DNA from 4 places in the Mesorhizobium sp. M0954 genome. Region 2 is predicted to be linked to each of the others. Evidence: predicted binding sites of a transcription regulator. Region 2 holds the regulator's gene; each other region holds the start of a gene.
The links. The regulator LexA, encoded in region 2, represses DNA repair genes until DNA is damaged. The targets are predictions, from matches to a motif close to TGTTCNNNNTGTGTTCNG.

Region 1: a site for LexA is predicted at 1,783-1,800, ahead of NKH93_RS04865 (PA0069 family radical SAM protein). Genes of this name have one in related genera too.
Region 3: a site for LexA is predicted at 1,760-1,777, ahead of NKH93_RS15845 (ATP-dependent helicase). Genes of this name have one in related genera too.
Region 4: a site for LexA is predicted at 2,338-2,355, ahead of dinB (DNA polymerase IV). Genes of this name have one in related genera too.

The regions. Positions count from the first base shown of each region.
Region 1 covers NZ_JAMYNR010000002.1:353,362-357,573, reverse strand. Annotated here, with positions in the region: gene rnhB (ribonuclease HII) at 1-386, opposite strand, end outside; gene NKH93_RS04865 (PA0069 family radical SAM protein) at 554-1,708, opposite strand; gene NKH93_RS04860 (glycosyltransferase) at 1,860-2,363, shown strand; gene NKH93_RS04855 (phytanoyl-CoA dioxygenase family protein) at 2,554-3,528, shown strand; gene moaB (molybdenum cofactor biosynthesis protein B) at 3,559-4,101, opposite strand; gene NKH93_RS04845 (4-(cytidine 5'-diphospho)-2-C-methyl-D-erythritol kinase) at 4,088-4,212, opposite strand, start outside.
Region 2 covers NZ_JAMYNR010000012.1:185,509-189,720, forward strand. Annotated here, with positions in the region: gene NKH93_RS18620 (ComEC/Rec2 family competence protein) at 1-1,781, shown strand, start outside; gene lexA (transcriptional repressor LexA) at 1,775-2,509, opposite strand; gene kynU (kynureninase) at 2,957-4,204, shown strand.
Region 3 covers NZ_JAMYNR010000010.1:98,326-102,537, forward strand. Annotated here, with positions in the region: gene NKH93_RS15845 (ATP-dependent helicase) at 1-1,718, opposite strand, end outside; gene NKH93_RS15850 (glucose/quinate/shikimate family membrane-bound PQQ-dependent dehydrogenase) at 1,971-4,212, shown strand, end outside.
Region 4 covers NZ_JAMYNR010000004.1:265,102-269,313, forward strand. Annotated here, with positions in the region: gene NKH93_RS08025 (hypothetical protein) at 231-875, opposite strand; gene dinB (DNA polymerase IV) at 1,044-2,285, opposite strand; gene ybiA (riboflavin biosynthesis intermediates N-glycosidase) at 2,417-2,965, opposite strand; gene NKH93_RS08040 (GNAT family N-acetyltransferase) at 3,064-3,522, opposite strand; gene NKH93_RS08045 (hypothetical protein) at 3,596-3,964, opposite strand; gene NKH93_RS08050 (hypothetical protein) at 4,136-4,212, shown strand, end outside.

The sequences.
Region 1 (4,212 bases), on a different contig from region 2:
GCCAGTGCCAGCTTCGGCCGGATTGACAGGCCGGCCACGGCACGGCGCATCGCCTCCAGGCTGGCCTTGAGGATGTTGGAGGCATCGATGCCTTCGGCGCTGACCGAGGCCATCGATACGGCGAGCGCGGAGCCGAGGATTTTCAGGAACAGCGCCTCACGCTGCAAATGCGTCAGCCGCTTGGAATCGTCGAGGCCGTCGGGGATGTTGGCGGGATCGAGCACCACCGCTGCCGCCACCACCGGCCCGGCGAGCGGGCCGCGGCCGGCCTCGTCCATCCCCGCCACCGGCCAAAGGCCTTCGGCCATCGCCCTCGTCTCGAACGAGAAGTCGGGTTTCTCGACGATTTCCAAGAGAAGCGGAGAATCGGAACGCGGGCGAGCCATGGTGCGGCGAGGTTCGCATCGGCTCCGATTCTCCGCAAGTCCCCTCCGGGTCGGGCGGGGCACCGGACCAGGAGGGGGCTACCGTCTGCAAGCCCGGGGACAGGACAGGCCGGACGGGATTTTTCGCCTGCTGCGGCCGCTTCAAGCGGCTGGCGCGAGACGCTTTGTCACAGCAGCATCAGCTGCTCGGTAGCCTTGGCGGCGGGGACGAACTGGTCGGTCCTCAGCGAGCGCCGCTCGGCGTTGAGGCCGAGCCGTTTGGCAGCTATCTCGAAGCGCCGGCCGATCTGCCAGGCATAGGGGCCGGAGCCCTTCATGCGCTTGCCCCATTCCGAATCGTAGTCCTTGCCGTCGCGCATCGAACGGATCAGCGACATGACGTGGCGATAGCGATCGGGATAATGGCGCAGCAGCCAGTCCTTGAAGATCGGCGCGACCTCCAGCGGCAGGCGCAGCAGCACATAGCCGGCCTCGCGTGCCCCCGCTGCCTGTGCCGAATCGAGGATGCGCTCCATTTCCGGGTCGGTCAGTCCGGGGATGATCGGCGCGACCATCACCGAGGCCGGAATGCCGGCATCCGAAAGCTGCCTGATCGCCTCCAGCCGCTTGGTCGGCGTCGACGCGCGCGGCTCCATCGTTCTGGCCAGCATCCTGTCCAATGTCGTCACCGACAATGCCACCTTGGCCAGCCCGCGTTCGGCCATGCGTGACAGAATGTCGATATCGCGGGTCACCAGCGCCGATTTGGTGACAATGCCGACCGGATGCCCGCGCGCCTCCAGCACTTCGAGGATCTCGCGCATGATCCGGTATTGCTTCTCGATCGGCTGATAAGGATCGGTATTGGTGCCGATGGCGATGGTGCGCGGCTGGTAATTATCCCTGGACAATTCCTTGTCGAGCAGCCGCGCCGCATCCGGCTTGGCAAACAGCTTCGATTCGAAATCCAGCCCCGGCGACAGGCCCATGAAGCTGTGCGTCGGCCGCGCGAAACAATAGACGCAGCCATGTTCGCAGCCGCGATAGGGATTGATCGAGCGGTCGAAGGAGATGTCGGGCGATTCGTTGCGCGTGATGATGGTGCGCGGCTTCTCGACCTGTACCTCGGTCCTGAACGGCGGCAGCTCCTCCAGCGAATTCCAGCCATCGTCAAACACGTGTCGGCTGACCGGCTCGAAACGGCCGGACGGATTGATGCCCGCCGACCTGCCGCGGTTGCGGTCCGGACGGACACGCATGCCGCTCTGCTCGATCATCGCATTCGCCATTTCGGCCCTGCCAGCGCCGAAGGCTGCAATATCGGCACGCACGATCTGTTCCATCTTGGCCCTTTCCCAGGGACTGTCCGCCCGCTGTCGAATCGCTCTGCTCATGAATGTATTCCTATCGTATCGATGAGAACAAAGCAAGAACTTTCTCGCAGTGCGCCGCAAAAACTGGCGCTGCCCACCGCTTTCCGCTATTCGGCTAAACATGCTCAGCGTCCTGATCGAAACCCTGAACGACGAGGAGGGCCTTGCCCGCACGCTCGCCTCGCTGATCGGCGGCGCGGTCGAAGGCGTGGTGCGCGACGTTCTCGTCTGCGACACCGGCTCGACCGATCAGACGCACCGCGTCGCCGAACATGCCGGCTGCCACTATGTCAGCGGCGGCATCGCCGCCGGCATCAGGCAGGCCAAGGGCGACTGGCTGCTTTTGCTGGAACCGGGCGCGCGGCTGGGAGAGGGCTGGATCGACGAGGTCGTCGCCCATACAGCCAGGCAAACCATGGCGGCGCGGTTCTCGCGGGCACGCGGCAGCCGCGCGCCGTTCCTGTCGCGCGTCTTTGCCGGAAATCGCGCTCTCGCTGAAGGCCTGGTGATCAGCAAGCGTCAGGCCGCGGCGCTGTCGAAGAACGCCCGCAGCGCCGAAGCGATCGCCCGCGGCCTGGCGACCAGGAGGCTCCACGCCGAGATCTGGGTCGCGCCGCGGAAGTGACGGCTTACCGTCCCGGTTACGGGAACTCCGCCCAGACAAATTTTCTGGCGGGTCGTCGTTTATTGTGCATTGCACAAAATCTGGCCGGGGGTTACCATTTCCAGCGATACGGGCGAATGGGTTTGGGGTGTGCCGGAGCGGTGACGACGACTGTCGTCGATGCTGTTCCCTCGATATTTTGAGGACCCCGATGACCCTTTCAAGCCCTGACAAGTCCGGCGCCGCAAGCCTCGAGGCGATCGCACGAAACGGCGGCATGCTGCGCCGCATCGCCGCCCGCATCCCGACCTATCTTTCCGACCTTCGCGAGAATCCGGCATGGCTGCCGATGTTCATGCTGGCCCGCACCATGCCGGCGCGGCGCCTGCACTGGCGCGGTGCAAAGCCCGTTCCGCCGGCGCGCAATGTCGGTGAAACGATGTTCGCCGGCGTTGACCGCGATGCCGTCGTCGGCGCGCTGCGCACCGAGGGGCTCTGTTCGGGCCTGATGCTGCCGGCCGCCATCCATGACGAGATCGCCCGCTTCGCCGAGCTCACGCCATGCTTCGGCAATTTCGACCGCCGGCTGGAATTCCTGCCCGAAAAACACGCCGATGCCGAAAAGCATTTCGGCCGACCGCTGCTCAGCGGTCACTATTTCGAACGGGTCCTCGACTGCAACGCTGCGGTCGCCGTGCAGCGCGATCCGCTGCTTCTCGATATCGCAGCGCACTATCTCGGCAGCCAGGCCAAGCTGATCACCACCCGCGTCTGGTGGAGCTTTCCGACCGGTGGCGTCTCGGACGCCGACAAGAACATGGCCTCGCTCGGCAAATACCATTTCGACCTCGACGACTGGCGCATGCTGAAATTCTTTTTCTACCTGGTGCCGGTCGACGCCGACACTGGGCCGCATGTCTATGTCCGCGGCTCCCACAACCGCCGCATCCTGAAGCATCAGCTGACGCTGCTGGTCGGCCATTCGGCGGAAGAGGTGCTGGGCGTCTACGGCGAGCAGAGCCCGGTCACGCTGACCGGGCCGGCCGGCCTCGGCTTTGTCGAGGATCCGTTCGGCTTCCATATGGGCACCGTGCCGACGCGCACGCCGCGGCTGATGATGGAGGTCGGCTTCGGCGTCTCGCCGCCGTCGCGCCGGCGTTTTCACGGCGAGCCGGTCATTCGCTAAACCGAGGTCGCTTGGCTGATACCTCGGTTCTCAGCCGCGCCGCAAATGCTCGTCCAGCCGCGGCATGATCTCGACGAAGTTGCAGGGCATGTGCCGGTAGTCGAGCTGCGGCTTCAAGATGCCGTCCCAGGCGTCCTTGCAGGCGCCGGGCGAGCCCGGCAGCACGAAGACGAAGGTGGCATTGACGACGCCGCCGGTTGCCCGGCTCTGGATCGTCGAAGTGCCGATCTTGTCGTAGGAGATGCGGTGGAACACTTCGGAAAAGCCGTCCATGCGCTTTTCGAAGATCGGCTCCAGCGCTTCCGGCGTCACGTCGCGGCCGGTGAAGCCGGTGCCGCCGGTGGTGATGACGACATCGATCGCATCGTCCTTCGACCAGCCCAGGACCCTGTCGCGGATCTTGTCGCGGTCGTCGGTAACGATGTCGCGGGCGGCCAGGACATGGCCGGCCTCGGCAATGCGGTCGGCCAGCGTTTGCCCGGATTTGTCGTCGGCGAGGCTGCGCGTATCGGAAACGGTCAGTACCGCGATGCGCACAGGAACGAAGGGGCGGCTCTCGTCAATCCTGGCCATGGGCGTCAGCCTCCGATGTCACGCTTCGCGTCGCCGCGACAAACCAGTCTGGATGGCGGCCGCGGATATCGACGGCCGCGCGCTTGGCCACATTGCCGGTCTCGAACAGCC
Region 2 (4,212 bases):
GTTCCGAGATCACCGGCTATGTGCGGCTGCTGCCGCCGACCGGCCCGGTGCGGCCCGACAGCTATGATTTCTCCTTCGACAGCTATTTCGCCGGTATCGGCGGCAGCGGCTTTTTTCTCGGCAATCCGAAAATCGTGTCGTCGGACAGCATGCCGCTTGCCGCGCAGCTTTCTTCCGCGATCGAAGACGCGCGTGAATCCATCGCCGACCATATCCGCAGCCGCATCGGCGGTGCCGAGGGCGAGATTGCTACTGCGCTGATCGTCGGCGTGCGCGCCGGCATTCCCGAGGAGATCAACGAAGCGATGCGGCGCACCGGCATCTACCACATCATCTCCATCTCGGGGCTGCATATGGCGTTGGTCGCCGGCACCATCATGGCGCTGCTGCGGGGTGCCTTCGCGCTGTTTCCCGATTTCTCATCGCGACGGCCGGTCAAGAAATATGCCGCGGCCGCCGCGCTTTTTTCGATTGCGGCCTACCTCGTCTTTTCCGGCATTGTCGTGGCGGCCGAACGCAGCTTCATCATGCTGGCGGTGATGCTTATCGCCGTGCTGTTCGACCGGGCCGCGCTCACCATGCGCAACCTGGCGATCTCGGCCATCGCGGTCATCCTGGTGTCGCCGCACGAGGTGGTCGGTCCGAGTTTCCAGATGTCCTTCGCCGCGACGGCGGCCCTTGTCGGCGCCTATGCAGGCTGGTCCGATTACCGCGCCGGCAGGGCCACCACGCCGCCGCCGCGGCAGTCGCCGCTACGCTTTGCCACTCGAAAGGTCCTGCTGGGCATGTGCGGTCTGGCGATGACCTCGATCATTGCAGGGAGCGCCACGGCGCTTTTCGCCATATGGCATTTCCAGCGCGTGGCGCCGCTCAGCCTGTTCGCCAATCTGGCCATCATGCCCATCGTGTCACTGGTCGTCATGCCCTTCGCCGTTCTCAGCGCGCTGGCGATGCCGTTCGGTGCGGATGGCCCTTTTCTCTATGTCATGGGCAAGGGGCTGACGGCGATGATCGCCCTGTCCGGGTGGATCTCGGAGCGCTCGCCGATCGATGCGGTCGGGCTGATTTCGCTGAGATCCGTCCTTCTGGTGACGATCGCCCTCGTCATTGCCAGCATGGCGACGACGTGGTTGCGGCTGGCGGCACTTCCTTTTGCGCTCGCCGGCTTGCTGACGACAACGCAGACACGCATACCCGACGTATTGGTCTCGGAGGACGCACGGCTGGTCGCGCTGCCGATCGGCAGCGGTGAACTCGCGGTCAACCGGGCACGCCCGAATGAGTTCACCATCGACAACTGGAAACGCGCGCTCACATCAGAGGCTATCGTCGCGCCGGAAACACCTGGAAAGAACGACCCGCAATTCGACATTGCCGATCCGGCCGACCTACCGCCGGGCATGCCGTTCATTTGCACGGACGGCCTCTGCCTTGCCAGGCATCCATCCGGCGCGATCATCGCGCAAGCCAAGGACCGCGATACTGCGCGGCCAGCCTGCGCCTTTGCCAGCTTGATCGTCATCGACGACGCCACCGCCCATAACCCCTGCTACTACGACCGGCTGGTCCTCGTCGTCACCAAACGGCAACTGGCGCGCGCGGGAAGTGCCGCCGTCTATTTCGATCCACAAGCGGCAACACGCGCCGAGATCCGCTTCGCCGTCGAAAAATCATACCGGCCCTGGCACGTGCAGCGGAAATTTTCACGCGCGGCACGGGGCCTGCCGCCATACCGCCGGGCCGACAACCCCAAAGCCGGCGCCAAGGGCGGAGCTCAGTAGCGGCGGATCAGTCCGACGAGCTTGCCCTGCACCTTGACCCTGTCTGGTCCGAAGATGCGCGTCTCGTAGGCCGGATTGGCGGCTTCCAGGGCGATCGAGGCGCCCTTGCGGCGGAACCGCTTCAGCGTCGCTTCCTCCTCGTCGACCAGTGCCACCACGATCTCACCGGGGCTCGCCGTATCGGCATTGCGGATGATCACCGTGTCGCCGTCGAAAATGCCGGCCTCGATCATCGAATCGCCTTTGACCTCAAGCGCATAATGCTCGCCGCCCATGATCATATCCGGCGGCACCGAAATCGAATGCGTCTGGTGCTGGATGGCGTCGATCGGCACACCGGCAGCGATGCGGCCCATCACCGGGATCGAAACGGCGGCGACGACATCGTCGTCATTTCCGGCTGCGGGCACGCGCGACGATGTCGGCTTGCCTTGCCGAGGGGCGCCTTGCCCAAGACTGCCCTGGATGACACTCGGCGAGAACTTGCGTGCCGCATTGAGGCCGGGGGCGATCGAGTCAGGCAGGCGTAGCACCTCCAGCGCACGGGCCCGGTTGGGCAAACGGCGAATGAAGCCGCGCTCCTCCAGCGCCGTAATCAGCCGGTGGATTCCGGATTTGGAAGCCAGGTCGAGCGCTTCCTTCATCTCGTCGAATGAAGGCGGGATACCGCTTTCCTTCAACCTTTCGTGGATGAACATAAGCAGTTCGTGTTGTTTGCGTGTCAGCATAGCGACCCCCAACAGAATCAGAAAAACAAACCCAGAACAAACACTATCTGTTCCAGTTGTGTTCCGCAACTGTTTAAAGTTTAATGAATGCGTTAAGGCTCGGGAAACAAACGACGTCCCCTACCGGCGTACCGCATTTTCACCGCCGCGAGCCTCATCGCCTTGATTCTGCTTTCGTTTGCGCCCTTCTGGCCTCCTAGAAGGCGGCGCTGGCATCGGCCGTCGGTCGGTAAAAGGCACGGAATTGAACCCTTATCGACTGTGCGGTTTGGTCGATGCACCGTGAACGAAACGAACTCAAAACGCCAACCTCGGGTTAAGTCCCAGTTTCCACCGCCTGGTCAGGCTGCTTCTCGCCGGTGGAGCCTTGCTGCGCGCAACCAGGTAATGGAAGAACAGTCGATGCGTGTCCGGCGTTGCGTTGGATCTTGGGGGAGCAGACAAATCATGACAGGAATTCCCGATCTCGTGGCCATAAAGGCGATGGATGCCGCGGATCCGCTGCGCGCGATGCGCGACCGCTTTGTGTTGCCGCAAGGAGTGATCTATCTCGACGGCAATTCGCTAGGAGCTGCTTCACGTACCGCTTTCGATGAACTGCACAAGGCCGCGACCGAAGAATGGTCGCATGATCTCATCCGCGCATGGAACACGGCCGGCTGGTTCAACATGCCGCTTGAACTTGGCGACCAGCTCGGGCGCCTGATCGGTGCCGCGGCCGGCCAGACAGTGGTCTGCGACACGACATCGGTCAACATCTACAAGCTGCTGCACGCCGCCATGGCCATGCGACCGGAGCGGCAGGTCATCGTCGCCGAGGGCGATAGTTTTCCGACGGACCTCTACATGGCCGAGGGTGTGGTTTCGACGCGAAAAGATACGCTGCTGCGCCTCTCGGGGGTCGACGCGCCGACCATCGAAGATCTGATCGACGAACGCACCGCCGTGGTGCTGGTCAACCACGTCAACTATAAGTCGGGCGAACTGCGCGACATGCCGGCGCTGACGCGCAGGGCTCAGGAAGCCGGGGCGATGATCGTCTGGGATCTCTGCCACACCGCCGGCGCGATGCCAGTCGAGCTCGACAAGGCAAACGCCGATTTTGCCGTTGGCTGCACCTACAAATATCTGAATGGCGGCCCCGGCGCGCCTGCCTTCATCTATGCGGCTGAGCGGCATCTTTCCGACATCCAGCAGCCGCTCACCGGCTGGTGGGGCCATGCACGGCCCTTCGCCTTCGAGCCAGGCTATGCGGCCGGCACCGGCATCCGCCGGTTTCTGTGCGGCACGCAGCCGGTCCTGTCGATGCGCACGCTGAAGGGCGCGCTCGACATCTGGAACGATGTCGACATGACGGCGGTGCGCAAGAAGAGCATCGCGCTGGCGGATCTGTTCATCGAGCTTGTCGAGGCAAAGTGCGGCACTTACGGGCTCACGCTCGAAAGCACGCGCGATGGGGAAAAACGCGGCAGCCAGATTTCATTCATGCATGAGCATGGCTACCAGGTCATGCGCGCGCTGATCGAACGTGGCGTGATCGGCGATTTTGGCGCGCCATCGACCATGCGCTTCGGCTTCACCCCGCTCTATGTTGGCTATGCCGATGTCTGGCAGGCCGTCAAAGTGCTTGAGGACATCCTGCACACCAGTGCGTGGAAGGATGCGCGCTTCGCCATCAAAGCAGCTGTCACTTGAGATTGATG
Region 3 (4,212 bases), on a different contig from region 2:
GCCTTCTGCCAGCGCTCGAAATTGGCCGCGACCTCACGAAGTGCGGCGCGTGGCTTCGGCTTCAGCTCGTCGCTCTCGGCGAGTTTTGCCGCCGCCTCCAGCATCGGGATGCGCAGCGAGCGTGCGGTGTCGTGGATCTGGCGGATGGTGGCCTCGCCCAAGCCGCGCTTCGGCACGTTGACGATGCGCTCGAAGGCGAGGTCGTCGGCGCCTTGCGCAACGACGCGGAAGAAGGCCAACGCATCGCGGATTTCGAGGCGCTCGTAGAAGCGCGGGCCGCCGATGACGCGGTAGTTGAGGCCGAGCGTGACGAAGCGGTCCTCGAATTCGCGCATCTGGAAGGACGCGCGGACGAGGATCGCCATGTCGTTGAGATTGTGCTTCTGGCGCTGATAAGCCTCGATGGTCTCGCCGACGGCGCGGGCCTCCTCTTCGGAATCCCAGGCGGCGTGGACATGCACCTTCTCGTCGTCCTCGGCGATCTTTTCGGTGAACAGCGTCTTGCCGAAGCGGCCCTCATTGTGGGCGATGAGGTGGGAGGCGGTGCCGAGGATGTGCGCGGTCGAGCGATAGTTGCGCTCCAGCCGGATGATGGTGGCGCCGGGAAAATCCTTGTCGAAGCGCAGGATGTTGTCGACCTCGGCGCCGCGCCAGCCATAGATCGACTGGTCGTCGTCGCCGACGCAGCAGATATTTACGGTGGACAGGCGCGGGCTTCCCTCCCCCTTGAGGGGAGGGTGGCCGGGCGAAGCCCGGTCGGGTGGGGTCCGTGCGGCAGTGCTTGACCTACCGGCGGCAGTGCTCGACGCTCTAGCGGTGCCTTCTGCGGCAACCCCCTCCGCCCGCTTCGCGGGCACCTCCCCCTCAAGGGGGGAGGATTGCGGCCGCTGTGCCAGCAGCCGCAGCCACATGTACTGGGCGGTGTTGGTGTCCTGATATTCGTCGACGAGGATGTAGCGGAAGCGCTTGTGGTATTCCTTCAGCACGTCCGGATTGGCGCGGAAGATGCGGATCGGATGGCACAGGAGATCGCCGAAGTCGCAAGCGTTCAGCGTTTTCAGCCGCTCCTGATAGGCCTTGTAGAGCTCGCGGCCCTTGCCGTTGGCGAAGGCACGGGCATCGCCCTCGGGGATGTCGGCGGGGCCAAGGCCCTTGTTCTTCCAGCCGTCGATCATCTGGGCGAACTGCTTGGCCGGCCAGCGCTTGTCGTCCAGCCCTTCGGCCTGGATAAGCTGCTTGATCAGGCGCACGACATCATCCGTGTCGAGAATGGTGAAGTCGGATTTGAGCCCGGCCAGCTCGGCATGTCTGCGCAGCAGCTTCACTCCAATCGAGTGGAAGGTGCCGAGCCACGGCATGCCCTCGACATTGCCTTCACCGATCAACAGGCCGATGCGCTGCTTCATCTCGCGCGCCGCCTTGTTGGTGAAGGTGACGGCGAGGATCTGCGAGGGGAAAGCCTTGCCGGTGGCAAGGATGTGGGCGATGCGGGTGGTCAGGACGCGCGTTTTGCCGGTGCCGGCGCCGGCCAGCACCAGCACCGGGCCTTCGGTGGTTTCCACCGCCAGCCGCTGCTCGGGGTTGAGGCCGTTGAGATAATCGGGCGCGTTGTTCTGGTTGCTGCGGGCAGCCATGGCGCGCGCGGCAATGCCCGACGGGGCCGCGGGCCGCGCGTTCGGTTCGTCAAAAAAGGGCATGTCTTCCGAAAAGCCGGACATCTCCCCCCGAATGTAGTGATTCGGCAGCGAAAGGCCAGAAGTGTCTCCGTTTTGTTCTCTGTCCAGTCGGTAGACTCACAATCTGAATGGGTCCGCTAACCAAAACGCCGGGCTTGCTGAGGGTCGGCACCGTAAAACGCCGAGCTTGCTTGACAGGGGAAGCGGGCCGGAGAAAGTTGCGTGGGGGCAGGAGCGCAATGCCGGGTTGCCCATGGACGCGTCGCGGAGCGCACCAGTCGAAGGAGCACCGTCTTGGCTGTGGTCATTACCTCCCTGATCCTTTTCCTCATCGGCTTGGCGGTTGGCGGCGGCGGCATCTGGCTCGTGACGCTGGGCGGCAGCTGGTACTACGTCATCGTCGGTCTAGCTTTCCTTGTCGCGGCCTGGCTGCTCTACAGGCGCAGATCCACGGCGCTGTGGCTCTACGCGGCGATCGTGCTCGGCACGCTCGCCTGGGCGGTCTGGGAGATTGGCTTCGACTGGTGGGAGCTCGGCCCGCGCGGCGGCATCATCGTGCTTGTCGCGCTATGGCTGTTGACGCCATGGGCGCGGCGCGGGCTTACCGGTCCCGACGGACGCGCGCCGCTTATCCTCGCCGTGCTGGCATCGCTTGCCGTCGCCGGCTATTCGATGACGACCGATCCAAAGGATATTGCGGGTGAACTCAACACCGACAAGGTGACGCCGACGGCCGATCTTGGCGGCAACGTGCCGGCTGGCGAATGGCACTATTACGGTCGCACGCAATATGGCCAGCGCTATTCGCCGCTCGACCAGATCACCGCTGAAAACGTTGCCAATCTGCAGCCGGCCTGGACCTACCGCACCGGCGACGTGAAAGGGCCCGACGACATCGGCGAGACGACCTATCAGGTGACGCCGCTAAAAATCGCCGACACGCTCTACATCTGCACGCCGCATAATTTCGCCATCGCCATCGATGCCGCGAGCGGCAAGGAGAAATGGCGGTTCGATCCGCAGGTCAAGCTCAACAAGGACCGCCAGCACCAGACCTGCCGCGGCGTGTCCTATTATGCCGATGCCAAGGTCGCCGCCGGCCAGCCCTGTGCCACACGCATCTACCTGCCGACATCCGACGCCCGGCTGATCGCGCTCGATGCGGCGAATGGCCAGGTCTGCCCGACTTTCGCCGAAGGCGGCACGCTGAACCTGCTCGCCAACATGCCATATCCGAAGCCGGGCTATTATTATTCGACCTCGGCGCCGCTGATCGTCGCCAACAAGATCATCGTCGGCGGCGCGGTCAACGACAATTATTCGACGCAGGAGCCGTCCGGGGTCATCCGTGCCTACGATGCCGACACCGGCGCGCTGTTGTGGAATTGGGATTCCGGCAATCCGGACCAGACGACGCCGCTGCCGCCGGACCAGACCTACACCAACAACTCGCCCAACATGTGGTCGACGGCAAGCGCCGACGAGAAGCTCGGCCTGCTTTATGTGCCGCTCGGCAACAAGACGCCGGACCAGCTCGGCGCCGGGCGCAGCGCCAATGACGAGAAATTCTCCTCGTCGATCACCGCGCTCGATCTCAACAGCGGACAATTGCGCTGGGTGCGGCAGACCGTGCACCACGATCTCTGGGACATGGACGTGCCGGCGCAGCCGACGCTGGTCGACATCACCACGGAAAGTGGCGTGGTGCCGGCGCTGGTCGGGCCGACCAAGCAGGGCGACCTCTATGTGCTCGACCGGCGCAGCGGCGAGCCGATCGTTCCGGTCAAGGAAGTGCCGGCACCGGGCGGCGCGATCGAGGGCGACCATACCTCGCCGACGCAGCCGGTCTCGGATCTCAGCTTCAGTCCGAAACCGCTGACCGGTGCCGACATGTGGGGCATTACCATGTTCGACCAGCTGGCCTGCCGGATCGAGCTCCGGAAGTTGCGCTATGAGGGCCGCTACACGCCGCCGTCGCTGCAAGGCTCACTGATCTATCCCGGCAATTTCGGCACCTTCAACTGGGGCGGCGTGGCAGTCGATCCGGTCCGGCAGGTGATGTTCGGCATGCCGACATACCTGGCGTTCATCTCCAAGCTGGTGCCGCGCGCCGACGTGCCGCCGCCCGGTGACACCAAGGGCAGCGAACAAGGCCTGAACCGCAATGACGGTGCGCCTTACGCAGTGATATTGAAGCCGTTCCTGTCGCCGCTCGGCATTCCCTGCCAGGCGCCGCCCTGGGGCTATGTGGCGGGTGCCGACCTTCGGACCGGCAAGATCGTCTACAAGCATCGCAACGGCACCGTCTACGACATGACGCCGCTGCCGCTGCCGTTCAAGGTCGGCGTGCCCGGCATTGGCGGGCCGATGATCACTGCCGGCGGCGTCGCCTTCCTCGGTGCGGCGGTCGACGACTATGTGCGCGCCTATGACCTGACGACCGGCAAACAGCTCTGGCAGGCGCGGCTGCCGGCCGGCGGGCAGTCGACACCGATGACCTACACGGTAGCCGACGGACGCCAGTTGGTCGTCATCG
Region 4 (4,212 bases), on a different contig from region 2:
GGCCCGTGGGTTGGCCGGGCGGCCGGCATCGCCCTGATTGCCTGGGGCACCGCAACGCTTTTGGTCTGACGACCAGGGCCGCCTCGAATGTCGCATTTGCAGGAGGAGGGCGGGCCCGGGCGGCACATCAGAACCAATCTGCATAACGAGGTGGCCAGCAAGCAGGCCGCCTGGCTCGGGCGCGGCAGATCATTCACACGTGAACCATTCGCCAACCGAGCGGGGACACCCTAATTGGTGGTGACTTGCGTCACCGCCACGCCGGTTATCCTGCCGTTCCCGGCTGTGTAGGTGAGCGTCTGCGTGACCGTGGTGTCCTTCTGGTCGGGAGACGAAGGAGGATAAGAGGCGGCGAAGCCGAAATGGCCGTAACGATCGGGCTTGGCGGCGCCAAATTTCGCGGCCACGTCGCTCAGCGGCGCTCCGACGCCGGGCGTATCGAGTTCAATTGCTGTCAGGCTGGCAGGTGCGCCGGCGCATCCTTCCGGCACCTTGCCTTCCGGGTTCGGCTGCAGGGCGACGGACAGGACACCGTGGTCGGAGCCGCCCATCTCGCCGGAGACGAACCAGAAGATCGACGGCGATCCGCCGGCGTCGGGGCCGGCATAGCAAAGCCAGTGGCGTGAATCTCCGGCGTCGCCTTCATCGTGCATCGCTCCGCCGAAGGCTTTTTCGACATCGGCAAGCGTGGTTTCCTCAAGCTTTATCTCCAGCGGCCCGGCCTTGACCTGCTTGAACAGCGGGCTGGCCACCGGCGAGTTGATATCGCCCAGGGATGGAATCGCCCGGTCCGGGTTGAGCGGCTTGGCCAGCGTCGTTGCATTGGTCACCAGTCCGGCAACGATGAGGGCGAAATATCCGGCGTTCTGTCCCATGCCGATCTCCTGTCGTTCGAAGTGAGGGCGGAAGGATTTGCGAGCGGGTGCTACCCTGTCTGGTTGATACCCAAACCGGTGCACGACGAACTGGTCCCAAGATAAATTCACAACGGCGCAGCCTTCAACGTCATTCCGGCGACTTGGCAACCAAAGTGTAATCGAGGCTCACAGTTCCTTCTCGGCCAGCTCGCGAAATGCGTCGGGAACCGACCGCTGTAGCCCGAGCGCGACCGAGGCGTAGCCCACCGCCTCCCAGCCGAAGCGGTCGCGGATCTTGTCGACGGCGCGGTCCGCGGTCCAGCGCGCCGCGCCCTTGCTGGTGCCGGGGCGGCGGCGGTCGTCGTCGAGCCCGAGCGGCAGTTCCAGTTGCAGGCCGGCATGCTGCTCCAGATGCGATACGGCGATCGCCAGCAGCGAGATTGTCTTTTCGTGCGGATGGTCGATGAGCACCTTGCGCACCAGCGCCTCGGCGATCTCGGCCAGCATGGCGGTTGCCGATATCGGCTGGTCGAGCGTGATCGAGCGCGTCACCGAGCGCAAATCGGCAAAGCGGACGCGAACCGTCACTGTACGGCCGGGCCGGGATTTCGCCCGCAATCTTGTGGCGACCCTGTCGGCCAGATGCAGCAAAGCCGGCACGAAGACCTGCTCCTCGGCCGGTTTTCGGCCAAGCGCCGACTGCGCACCCGCCGAGCGCGCCCGGCGCTGCGTCTCGAGCTTGCGCGGATCGCGGTTCCACGCCAGCGCGTTGAGTTTCTCTCCCGCCGCCGACCCGAGCAGGCGCTCAAGCGCCCCACCATTGGTCTTCGCCAGCTCGCCGATGGTGTTGACGCCGATGCCGGCCAGCCGCTGCCTGGTGACCGGGCCGACGCCCCACATCAGCTCGACCGGCAGGTGGTGCAGGAATTCCAGCTCGTGGCGCGGATCGACCACCACCAGCCCGTCCGGTTTTGCGACCTGTGAGGCGATCTTGGCCAGATGCTTGGTGCGGGCTACGCCGACCGAGATCGGCAGGCCGAGCTCGGCCCGCACGCGGCGGCGGATCTTGCCGGCGATCTCGGCCGGCGAGCCGAACAAATGGGTGCAGCCGGCGACGTCGGCAAAGGCCTCGTCGATCGAAATCCGCTCGACCACCGGCGTGAAATCGCCGAGCACCTTGATTGCCGCATCGCCCAGCCGCTGATAGTCCTTGAAATGGCCGCCGACGAAGACGAGTTGCGGGCAGAGTTCCCGCGCCCGCCGTCCCGGCATACCGCCGCGCACGCCGAACGCCTTGGCTTCATAGGATGCGGCCAGCACCACGCCGCCGCCGACGGCAATCGGCTTGCCGCGCAAGGCCGGGTCGAGCAACTGTTCGACCGAGGCATAGAAGGCATCCAGATCCGCGTGGAGGATGTTGGCTTCCATCCGGCCCGTTCGCCCGCGGCGGTTCGAACGCCGCATTGTCTCGAGTTGTGATGAGAACATAGAGAGAACATTTTGGGTGGATTGTCAAGCAGCGCGGAGGCGGCCGCAGATGACGAGCGCGCGGCAAATGTTCAGCCGCGCAGCCGATCGCGGGCCTGCATCAGCGCGAATCCCAACAGGTTCTCGCCGCGCCACAGCAGCGGGTTCACCGCCCTCTCGTCATCCGCCGCAAGGCCGATACCCCACACCCGGTCGACAGGGCTCGCCTCGACCAGCACCCGGTCATGCGTCGACAACAGATATTCGCGCAGCGCCGCGTTCTGACGGAACTTCTGAAAGCTCCCTTCAGTCACGATGCGATATTTGTCTGCATCCCATTTGGTGCCATCGAAGCCGCTCACCTGGCGGCCAAGCTGCTTTGCCTGCTTGGGGCTCGCCGCCCTGAGGATTTGTGTTGCCGTCGGAGCATCACCGAACAGTCGTGCCTTCTCGGCCATCATCCAGTGTTCGGCAGTCGGATAGCTCAGGCCATCGACGGTAAAAGGCGCATGCCACCACTGGCTGAAGCACGACGTGCTTATTCGGCCGTCCTTAGACGGCTGATGGCCCCAGAAGAACAGGAACTTCTGCCGGGGCTTTGCGCGAAAGGTTTTCTCAAGCCAGGTTCGGTCGTAAATCATGGGCGGATGGAGCAGGGCGAAAGGCCGGCTTGTCAATGCTCCATCCAGAGTGGGTAGCGAAGATGAGCGGTCGGCGCTGAATGCGATGAAATGCTGATCTACAGCGCCATCTTGTAGCCGAGATGACTGGCGGTGAAGCCGAGGCGCTCGTAAAAAGCGTGCGCCTCCCGTCGACCTTTGTCCGTGGTGAGCTGGACGAAGCTGCAATTGCGCGAACGGCAGGTTTCAATCGCCCATTCGATCATCAGCTTGCCGACGCCGCGCGAGCGCCATTGCCGGACGACGCGAACGCCTTCGATCTGGCCGCGCCAGTCGCCTTTTCTCGAAATGCCTGGAAGGAAGCTGAGCTGCAGCGTTCCGACCACTTGCCCGGCCCCGACGGCCACGGCCAGCAACTGGTTGGGATCGGTATCGATTGCGCTGAAGGCATCGAGATAGGATGGCGCCAGCGGCGTGGACGGGTCTTCCCGGTCTGCGCCGAGCACATCGTCCGCAAGCATTGCAACGATCGCCGGCAGGTCGGGCGCCTGCGCGCGACGGAATTCGATCTCGCTCATCGCGCGGAGACATACGGCGCGGTGTCGGCGATCGCAATATCCGTTTTGACTTGCAAGGGAGGCCCGCGCGCCTTCAGGTGGCCTCGAGCGCCCAGAGGCGGTGGCCGTAGCGGCGGAAGAAGCGGGCGAAGAGGCGCTGCTGCCTGGCGCGGGTGAGGTCGGCGGCGCGCCTTTCCTGTCGCCAGTGCGGCATGTTGCGGAACATCGACAGAAAGCGGGCGGCATCCTCGAGTGCCTCCTCGGCCGACTGTGCCGGGCGGATCGCCGCCAGGAACAGAGCGCGGCTCGGCTTCATCTGGTCAATCGCCGCCTTGCGGTGGCGATGACCCTGGCGTGCCTTGCGGATGCCGTCCTGGCGGATGGCCGCGAAAGCGGCAAGCATGGCCGGGCTGTCGCCGCTATAGCCGCAGGCATGGGCGAACTGGGCTGGGTCCATCGTCATTCCCTTGCTGCCGGCCGGCCGCGGTTCTGTTGCTCGCGCCGATTCCGGTCCTCACCACGTATAAGCATAACTCAAATAAGTGAACAAGTTAAACTTTCACGTTGATGTAAGCGGAACCGACTCGACTCCGCTCCAAAAACCGATAATGTTGCGAACAAAGCAGGAACAACGATGGGGATAACCATGGCATTGGCAGGCAAGGAAGCGACGATCGCCGATGTTGTCTCGATTGCCGTCGAATGCATCGA